Regions from separate parts of the Neopusillimonas aestuarii genome, predicted to be linked through region 3. Evidence: predicted binding sites of a transcription regulator. Region 3 holds the regulator's gene; each other region holds the start of a gene.
The links. The regulator LexA, encoded in region 3, represses DNA repair genes until DNA is damaged. The targets are predictions, from matches to a motif close to ACTGTATNNNNATACAGT.
Positions count from the first base shown of each region.

Region 1 (3,280 bases), 110 kb from region 3:
ACCTTATCGTGGGCCAAGCAGCCCAGGCTGTCTACGTGGGTAACCAAACCGCCAATCCTCACGATGTTCAGCCCTTGGGCTCTGGGCGTTATGTTTTATCGAACCACTTACTGGATACGGATTGGCCCAAAACTGAACGTCTACGTGAGTTACTGGGACATTTCCCCATTGAGCACCTGGAACGCTCAATTAACCGGGTATTTGAATTATTGAAAGATACAACCCCCGCCCCCGATCATTTATTGCCCGATACAGGCCTTGATCTTGAACGAGAACGTCTTCTAAGCAGCCCCTTCATCATCAGCCCTAATTATGGCACCCGCTGCTCCAGCGTCATTGCCGTTCATCGTAACGGGCGGGCGATATTCAGTGAGCTAACGTATAACCCGCAAGGCCTGGAAACAGAACGCCACGATTGGCATTGGTCAATTCAGTGAAGGGTTGTTCCGGGCGGCACTGAGGATGCGGGTTGATCGGAGGCCATACGCGACTGCAATTCATTTAAGGCATCTTTCCAGCTTCTTAAGGGCACGCAAGTTTGCAAGCGATACACCGCCTGTTTTACCAACGCCTCATGCAACTCATGCCCCACTGATGAGGCAATATCCAACGTTGAGTCACCCCCCAGGCCTGCCAGTTGATTATGTACACTTTGCATGACTGAGCTCGGCACAATGGGATCATTTTCGCCATGCAGAAGATGCAATGTGGTAGCCGGCGGCGCTTCTGTCGGCATGCGGGCATAACAACCAGAGAAAGCAAGCACCCGACCTGCCAGGTCGGGCTGTGCCAGCGAGGCTTCAAGCGCAATCGTGGCGCCCTGCCCAAACCCCGCCAAAGCAGTTGCCTCGCCTGTCAGTTCGAAATGAGCCTGCACCTCTTGTACATAACGGATCAAATCGGGTAGCGCACGCTCTACACGCCCAATGTAGTTATATTCACTTAGCTCAGTCTGGTCAAACCAGTGATGAACGGCCTCTTCCGACCGTAAAGGTCCGTATGGCAATACCAGAACGGCTTGAGGAAAAGCTTTCATTAGATTTTTTTTCAACACCTCCAATTGAGCCGGATCGGCGGCATTGTCGTGCAGTAAAACAAAAAGCTGTTGTGCAGCCTGATGGGCCGGTGCAAAAACCAAGGGCTCGGGAATGGAAGTATCTTTATATTCACTCATAAAGACATGATACGAAAAAACCGCCGGCTTTCATAATGCGTAGCGTTGCGCCGGCCGAAAAGCCGCAACGCCTCTTGCATAAATCAGACACTTTATTTACTGTACATATATACAGTAAAATGCAAACATGAAATCGGCATCTCAAGCTCAGGCGGCCCCCGTTCAAATTCACCCTGCGCTCTGGCGTGCGTCACAACTGGCGCAAGGCCGTCAACCCATTGTGTCAACCGGTTATACCGTACTGAATGATGAGTTGCCCGGCGGTGGCTGGCCCAACAGCACATTCATTGAAATACTGCCAACGCAAACAGGCTCGGGTGAAATCAGTTTGTTAACCCCGGCTTTAAAACAGGTTGTAAACAACACCCATAGACGCATCATTATGTTGAATTGTCCCTTTGTTCCAAATTCGCTGTGTTGGCTGCACTGGCAATTAAATCCTAACAAGCTGGTCTGGGTACATCCCAACCAACCCAGTCAGGTTTTATGGACAGCCGAACAAATTCTGCGCCACGATGCTTGTGCCGCACTCTTGCTATGGCTGCCCTCACCTATTTCCCTGGCTGCTGCGCGCAAACTACATTTGGCCGCACAACGCAGTACTGCACTATTTTTTGGTCTGGGCCAAAAACAACAGCAACAACGTGCCAGCCCGGCGCCGTTACGCCTGAGCCTGCAAGGCGCACCGGACGGTATTCACATCAGCATTATCAAGCGGCAAGGGCCAACGCATGTCGCGCCTTTATTCCTGCCTTTATCCTTCAAGAAAGGAGCATCATTTACCTTCAAGCAAGAAGCCCTTCACCAAACCCAGGGTTCAAACCATGTCGTGTTGGATCAGCCTGTACATACCTCCTGATTCACCGCATTTCCATACGGCCCTGAACTGGTTAATACAGGAAATGCAGTGTTACACGCCGCACATGGCTCTGGCGGCGCCACACACGCTTGTACTTAATGTGCAAGCCAGTCTGTCATTGTTTAACGGTGCCCGCGCATTGGCCGGAAAGCTTCAAAAACACTGTCGTATGGCACCTGTCAGGCCGATTCTGGCCATGGCACCCACCGCTACGGGCGCACAATGGCTGACATGGCAAACAGTCACATCACGCCGGCGTATTCTGCAACAATCGCAATTAAACCGGAGACTCAATACATTGCCGGTATCCGTTATCCCACAGGCTCAACCGTATCTGGGCTGGCTGCACGGCATCGCCTGCTATTCGATTGGCCAATTACGTCAATTGCCACGCGCAGGGTTGCAACAACGTACAACGCCGGCGCTCATTCAAGCAGTCGACGCCGCATATGCCCGCACAACGGAACACTTCACCTGGATTCAGCCTGCCAGTACCTGGCGATGTCACCATGAGCTTGCTTATCATGTTCAACAAGCACCCCAATTACAGCCCCCCCTTACGGCACTTTTGGCTCAGGCCTGTCAGTGGCTTGCACAACATCGTTGCGCCAGCTCCGTTTTGCATATTTTGCTGCACCATGAAAAAGGCCGTAAAGCCCAACCACCAGGCTTTTTAAAAGTATGCATTACGCAACCCGGCTGGCACACAGACCATTTTCAGGCAGTCTTGCAACAACTTTTATTGAATTTACAGCTGCCTGCTCCGGTTATTGCACTTACCCTGCATATTCCCGCCACATGCCCTTTGCCGCAGAACAACACCCCTTCGCTTTTTCCCGACCCGGCGCAATGGCAGCAAAACGAAGCCCATTTGTTCGATCTGCTCCAAGCCCGCCTGGGGCCTAACGCAATATCAACGCCCAACCCTCAGGCTTTGCACCGTCCTGAACAAGCCAATCAATGGCAAAACACTTCATTACGCCCTCTGGCAACTCAGGGGTATACACCTTTACCTGCCGAGCCTGCCGGCGGTTGGCCGGTTCGTCCTTTCTGGCTGTACGCCAAGCCCATTGCTCTGGCCATTCGAAATCACCAGCCCGTTTATCAGGGCGAGGTTTTAACGCTTTTACAAGGCCCTGAACGTATTGACTGCAGCGAATGGCTTGAACCTTACCTGGCACGCGATTATTTCATTGCGCGTAATCAACACCATATTCATTTCTGGATCTTTCGCGAACATAAAGGCA
Region 1 is NZ_CP049990.1:2,156,946-2,160,225, reverse strand. It holds gene G9Q38_RS10495 (NRDE family protein) at 1-437, shown strand, start outside; gene ypfH (esterase) at 431-1,174, opposite strand; gene imuA (translesion DNA synthesis-associated protein ImuA) at 1,302-2,033, shown strand; gene G9Q38_RS10480 (DNA polymerase Y subunit UmuC family protein) at 1,999-3,280, shown strand, end outside.
Region 1: a site for LexA is predicted at 1,273-1,290, ahead of imuA (translesion DNA synthesis-associated protein ImuA). Genes of this name have one in related genera too.

Region 2 (3,280 bases), 400 kb from region 3:
CTCGACGGTGCGCATATTGCAGTAGTGGGAGATTTAAAGTACGGCCGCACAGTGCATTCGCTTATTAAGTTGCTGGCTTTGTACAAAGGGCTGAAATTCACATTAATTGCGCCGCGGGGGCTGGAAATGCCCCAGGATATTATCGATAAGGTAACGCAAGGCACCGATCATGTGATTGAGCAAACACACTCATTGCGCGAGGGTTTGGTAGGGGTTGACGTCATTTATGCGACCCGTGTGCAGAAAGAGCGGTTCTCGGGTGAAGACCTGGAAGGCTACACAGCCGATTTTCAGGTGAACAAAGCGCTGGTGGACCAGTGCTGCGGGCCTGATGTCATTGTGATGCACCCGTTGCCGCGTGACAGTCGTGAAGGAGCCAATGATTTAAGTGTGGACTTGAACGACGATTCGCGCTTGGCGATTTTCCGTCAGACAGATAACGGAATTCCAGTACGGATGGCAATTTTTGCGGTGTTGCTGGGGGTGGAAACGCTGGTACAGCACTCGCTACGCGACGTGACCTGGAGCCCGCCTACGCATATTGGGCCCGACGACAGCGTGTTCCACGGTATTGATTAAACTTTTTTCTCGCCGCCCAGTGCGTCGACCAAGTCGTTCAGCATTTTGCCCAGTTCCCCGGTCATTAGGGCGAAATCGGTGTCGAACGCATCGGCATCTGCAGTACTTAACGCCTCCTGGTTCTCTTTAAGGACATCAAGTGGAGATATCCGCTTGATGTCTAGTGCATCGGTTAGCACGAACGAGACGCGATCCGCCCAGGTCATGGCCAAACGGGTACATTGCTTGCCGTTTTGGACGTGTTTGCGCACTTCGTCGGTCTCAATACTATGGCGCACATAGCGCACAGTGGCCCGGTTTTCGCTGGTTGAACGCAATTCCGTGTCTTGGTCGATCGTGAAAGCGCCTGGACCGTCGTTTTCCAGTAACCATTGCGTCATGGCCGAGGCGGGTGAAATTTCGGTGTACAGGGGCGTGGCTGGGAAGGGGTCAAGCGCTTTCGCCAGCATGCCGATGACTTCATCGGCCTTGGCGCCGGCGGCGGCATCGATAGCCAGCCAATGGTTGCGGGTATCGATCCACACACGGGTATCGCGGTGCACGCTGAAGGCTTTGGGCAATAGCTCTTCCGTTACCCGTTCTTTGATTTCCTTCATTTGCTTGCGGCCGGGCTTGTACCCTTGCTGCTCTTCAATATCGGCGGCGCGCGCTCGTGCGACCTGGTTGACAACTGATGACGGCAGTAGTTTTTTATCGACCCGCAGACTAATAAGATACTGGCCGGCCAGAGAGTGAACCAAGCCGCCTTCATCGGTGGGCGACACCCAACCCATACTGACCATGTCCAGGCTGCTGCCCGGGGTAAAGCGTGCCTTTTCCAGGACGCTTTCGATGGCTTCAGCCGACAGACTAAAATGGGTTGAAAGCCGGAAAATCTTTATATTTTTAAACCACATACAGTATCTTTTTAACAAATAACTTAAATTAGAACCAAAACAATTAAAAAAAATTGAAAATTTATCAATAATTCAATTATTTATGAATATTACTTAATAAATTACATCATAATATTTTATTTTTATGTGTTTGTTTCAATGTCGTCCCGTTTTGCCGCAAGGCAAGCAGTCATTCAGTGAACTTTACCGTAACTTAAGACTTTACTTGAAGTTGCGAGGCAGACATTTTCATCCGGTTGGCGATTGTAAGCGCAAAGCGAAAACGGCATAGTAACGGTTGCAGATTATTAACTTGTTTATCTGTTTTTTTATACAGTATAATTTAATGCAATAATTCACTTTTTTGCCAAGGAAACTACATGGACGCCAAACAAAGCAAAGCCGCTTCCGCCGAACGGGCCAAAGCACTGGCCGCAGCCTTATCGCAAATTGAAAAGCAGTTCGGTAAAGGGTCGGTCATGCGCTATGGCGATAACCAGGTCGAACACGACATCCAGGTCGTTTCCACTGGTTCGCTGGGGCTCGATATCGCGCTGGGCGTGGGCGGGTTGCCTCGTGGTCGCGTTATTGAAATATACGGCCCGGAATCCTCCGGCAAAACCACGCTTACTCTGCAGGTGATTGCCGAAATGCAAAAAGTAGGCGGCACTTGTGCATTCGTCGACGCTGAACACGCTCTCGATGTTCAGTATGCCAGCCGTTTGGGCGTGAATTTGTCCGATCTTCTCATTTCGCAGCCCGACACGGGTGAACAGGCACTTGAAATTACAGATGCCCTTGTGCGCTCAGGCTCGGTCGATTTGGTGGTAATCGATTCGGTGGCCGCGCTGGTTCCCAAGGCGGAAATCGAGGGCGACATGGGCGATTCCCTGCCTGGCTTGCAGGCTCGTCTCATGAGCCAGGCTTTACGTAAGCTTACGGCTAATATCAAACGCGCCAATTGCATGGTTATTTTCATTAACCAGATTCGCATGAAAATCGGCGTCATGTTTGGCAATCCCGAAACCACCACCGGGGGGAATGCGCTTAAGTTCTATTCCACAGTTCGTCTTGATATCCGCCGCACCGGTTCAATCAAGAAGGGCGACGAGGTCGTGGGCAACGAAACCCGTGTGAAAGTGGTCAAGAATAAAATCGCGCCGCCGTTCAAACAGGCCGAGTTCGATATCATGTATGGGGCCGGCATCTCTCGCGAAGGTGAAATTATCGATCTGGGCGTGCAGGCGGGTATCGTCGATAAGGCCGGGGCCTGGTTCAGCTATAACGGTACCCGTATTGGCCAGGGTAAAGATAATGTTCGCGAGTACCTGAAAGAGCATCCCGAAATGGCAATTGAAATCGAAAACCGTGTGCGGGAACAAATGGGTATTGTGTCGCGTGCCCAGGCCAAGGCGTATACGGAATCGGGTGATTCTCCTACCGGTGATACCGAAGGTTCCGAGGCCGATCTGGCTTAAACATTGGGTGTAAGTTAAGGGTTAAGGGGAGGCTATGCGAAAACGCGATTTTTCCGGGCAATCCGGCGCGTCTGCGCAGGCCGGCCTCCCTTCTGACGAGCGCTTTTCACCGGAAAGTGGTAAATCCTCAAAAACTGGGCCTTCTTTGAAGGTGCGCGCCATTGGATATTTATCTCGGCGCGAGCATTCCCGTCACGAGTTGGCTCGCAAGTTGGCTCCTCATGTCAGCCCAGACGATCCTGCCGAGCTCGACCTGGTGCTGAACGAGCTTGAACAAGGCAATTGGTTGTCGAACGAGCGTTTTGCCCAAAGTCTGGTAAATCGCCGGGCTCCGGGGAAGGGTACGGT
Region 2 is NZ_CP049990.1:2,455,021-2,458,300, reverse strand. It holds gene G9Q38_RS11930 (aspartate carbamoyltransferase) at 1-579, shown strand, start outside; gene G9Q38_RS11925 (recombination-associated protein RdgC) at 576-1,475, opposite strand; gene recA (recombinase RecA) at 1,835-2,932, shown strand; gene recX (recombination regulator RecX) at 2,967-3,280, shown strand, end outside.
Region 2: a site for LexA is predicted at 1,775-1,792, ahead of recA (recombinase RecA). Genes of this name have one in related genera too.

Region 3 (3,280 bases):
AGGTCGACCAGTACCCTTATTACAACCCTGAAACACACGGGTTCGATTTCGACGGCATGCTGGCGGCATTGAAGACACTGCCAAAAGGCACAATCGTCGTACTGCATGCATGCTGCCACAACCCCACAGGGGTTGATCCTTCAGCCGAACAGTGGAAGCAAATCGCCGAAACCGTTAAAGAAACCGGCTTGGTTCCTTTCCTGGATATCGCCTATCAAGGATTCGGCGACGGCCTCGAAGACGACGCCTCCGTTGTGCGTTTATTTGCGGGCTTGGATATTTCCGTGCTAATCAGCTCCTCGTTTTCCAAATCGTTTTCGCTATACGGCGAACGAGTCGGTGCACTAACACTCCTTTGCGCGTCTAAAGACGAAAGCGCCCGGGTTCTTAGCCAACTGAAAATAGTCATCCGCACCAACTACTCCAACCCGCCCACTCATGGCGGCACGGTCGTTTCCACAGTCTTGAATACCCCCGAACTTTATCAACTGTGGGTCGAGGAACTCAGCGGCATGCGTAACCGCATTCGCGATATGCGAGCGCAATTGGTGCAGAAGCTCAAAGACCACGGCGTAACTCAAAACTTTGATTTTGTTTTGGCGCAACGTGGCATGTTTTCTTACTCGGGCCTAACCAAAGAGCAAGTAGAAGCATTACGCGCCGATCATGGTGTTTATGCGGTTGGTAGCGGTCGTATTTGCGTTGCCGCATTAAATAGTGGCAACATCGATCACGTTGCGAAATCTATCGCAAAAGTGCTCTAAACAAATCATATTGGCCAGGGTAGTAAAAGCTTGCCAATTTATATCCGCTAGGGCAGAATAAGGGCTGTATAAAAATACAGCCCTTATTCCATGGCCATCAAACTTACCTCACGCCAACAAGAAATTCTTGATCTTATCCGTGCGCAAATTGCGCGCACGGGTTTTCCCCCCACGCGTGCTGAAATTGCAAAAGAGCTGGGTTTCAAGTCAGCCAACGCGGCGGAAGATCACCTTAAGGCCCTTGCCAAAAAAGGGGCGATAGAACTCACTGCCGGGGCATCACGAGGCATTCGCCTGAAAGTGGAAGCCGATCCTGAACCAGCGTTATCACAAACCAGTCTGTCGTCGGGCGTACTCTTCAACCCGCTGGTACTACCCGTAGTTGGGCGCGTTGCCGCCGGCAGCCCTATTCTGGCCAGTGAACATGTCGAACGGGAACTGTCGGTAGAACCATCATTATTTACGGCCACCCCTCACTATTTGCTTAAGGTGCGGGGCCTCAGCATGCGCGACGCCGGCATCCTCGACGGCGACCTGCTCGCGGTTCGCAAAACAGCCGAAGCGCGTAACGGGCAAATTGTCGTTGCCCGACTGGGCGACGACGTTACCGTTAAACGTTTACATCGCGAAAACGGGCAAATTCAGCTTCTTCCGGAAAATCCCGATTTCTCCCCCATTATTGTCGATGCAAGCAACGAATTCGCTCTGGAAGGCATTGCGGTGGGGCTCATTCGCACCATGCAATAGCTTAAAATTCACAACCCTTTGTAATCGGGCTTGCGCTTCTCAAGAAACGCTTTCATCCCTTCTTGCTTATCCTGGGTGGCAAACAATAGTTGCAACGCTTTTCGTTCAAGCGCAAGTGCTGCGCCCAACGACGCATCGGCACCGTGTAAAACCACTTCTTTAATTTGTTGTAAAGCAATAGGCGGCTGACCGGCCAAATGTTGCGCTAACTCAAGGCAATGTGGCATGAGTTCTGCGTCGTCAACCACTTTGCTGACCAAGCCCATATCATAGGCTTCATCAGCACTGATCAAATAACCTGTCATGCACAAGTACATGGCACGGAACTTGCCAATTGCACGGGTTAAACGTTGCGTCCCCCCGGCTCCGGGCATAATTCCCACCCGAACCTCGGGTTGGCCGAAACGGGCGCTACGCGCGGACACAATCATATCGGCATTCATGGCAAGTTCCAGGCCCCCACCCAAAGCATAGCCCGCCACCGCCGCAATAACCGGAACAGGGCACTCGGCCACGGCAGCCCATAAGCGTTCCGTATGGCGGTGATACATCTGCACCGCATCAATCCGAGACATATCTTCAATGTCCGCCCCGGCGGCAAAAAACTTGTCACCGCCGGTGAGAATGACGCAACGTAATTCAGCGTTATCGGCCAACGATCTGAACACCGCGGCCAACTCTTTACGAATCCCCAGATCGAGGGCATTGCGCACATGAGGACGATTCAAGCGCACAATCGCAATATGCGCGGATGGGAACTCAAGTAATACCTCATTACCAGCAGACGAAGCGTCAAGTTGAGCTTTTTTTTGATCAGACATTCTTTTTCCTCGCAGCTATTTATAACGGGCAATTTTGATCGAAATCAGGTTTTCGCTTTGCTTTCAACGAGGCCAACCCCTCTTTCGCGTCGGGACCTGTAAAACCCATAAATTCCAATGCCAACGACGTATCGAAAGTAGGCCCGGCCATCCGCAACCAATTATTCAGCGCATATTTCGTCCAACGCAAAGCGGAAGGCGAGCCGTTTGCCAGACGGGTGGCAATTTCAAGCGACTTTGCTTCCAGCTCCGACGCATCAGTACATAGCGACACCAAACCGATTCGCTCAGCCTCCTCACCGGAGACACTTTCGCACAACATTAAATAGTATTTTGCCTTGGCCATGCCACAAAGCAACGGCCACACAATAGCGGCATGGTCTCCGGCGGCCACTCCCAATCGGGTGTGGCCATCGATAATGCGTGCATCTTTAGCGGCAATGGAGATATCAGCCAACAAGCCGGCCACTAAACCCGCACCCACTGCCGGCCCTTCCATCGCCGAAACAATAGGCTTGGAACAATTAATCACGTTATAAACCAGGTCTCTTGCCTCTTTCCACACACGCGATAACACCGTAAAGTCTTCCGTCATCTCTTTGACGAGGTCCAGGTCGCCACCCGACGAAAAAGCCCCCTTTGAACCACGGATAATGGCAACGGAAACATCAGGGTCAGCATCAATATCACGCCACACCCGCACGAGCTCCCCATGCATGACGGCATCGGCGGAATTCAAACGTCCTGGGTTGGCCATAGTAATGCGCAATACGCCTGGTGCAGGTTCATCGAACTGCAAACGCTGATAACTTTCATAAACTGAGTTCATATTTTTTTCTCCTTGCCTTGCCAATACTTATCGCGCAGCAGGTTCTTTTGAATTTTGCCGATCGGTGTTTTGGGGAAGTTCTCGACAAATTTGACTTGCCGCGGACGCTTGAAACGCGC
Region 3 is NZ_CP049990.1:2,050,868-2,054,147, reverse strand. It holds gene G9Q38_RS09985 (amino acid aminotransferase) at 1-764, shown strand, start outside; gene lexA (transcriptional repressor LexA) at 855-1,511, shown strand; gene G9Q38_RS09975 (enoyl-CoA hydratase-related protein) at 1,520-2,332, opposite strand; gene G9Q38_RS09970 (enoyl-CoA hydratase/isomerase family protein) at 2,352-3,161, opposite strand; gene G9Q38_RS09965 (class I adenylate-forming enzyme family protein) at 3,158-3,280, opposite strand, start outside.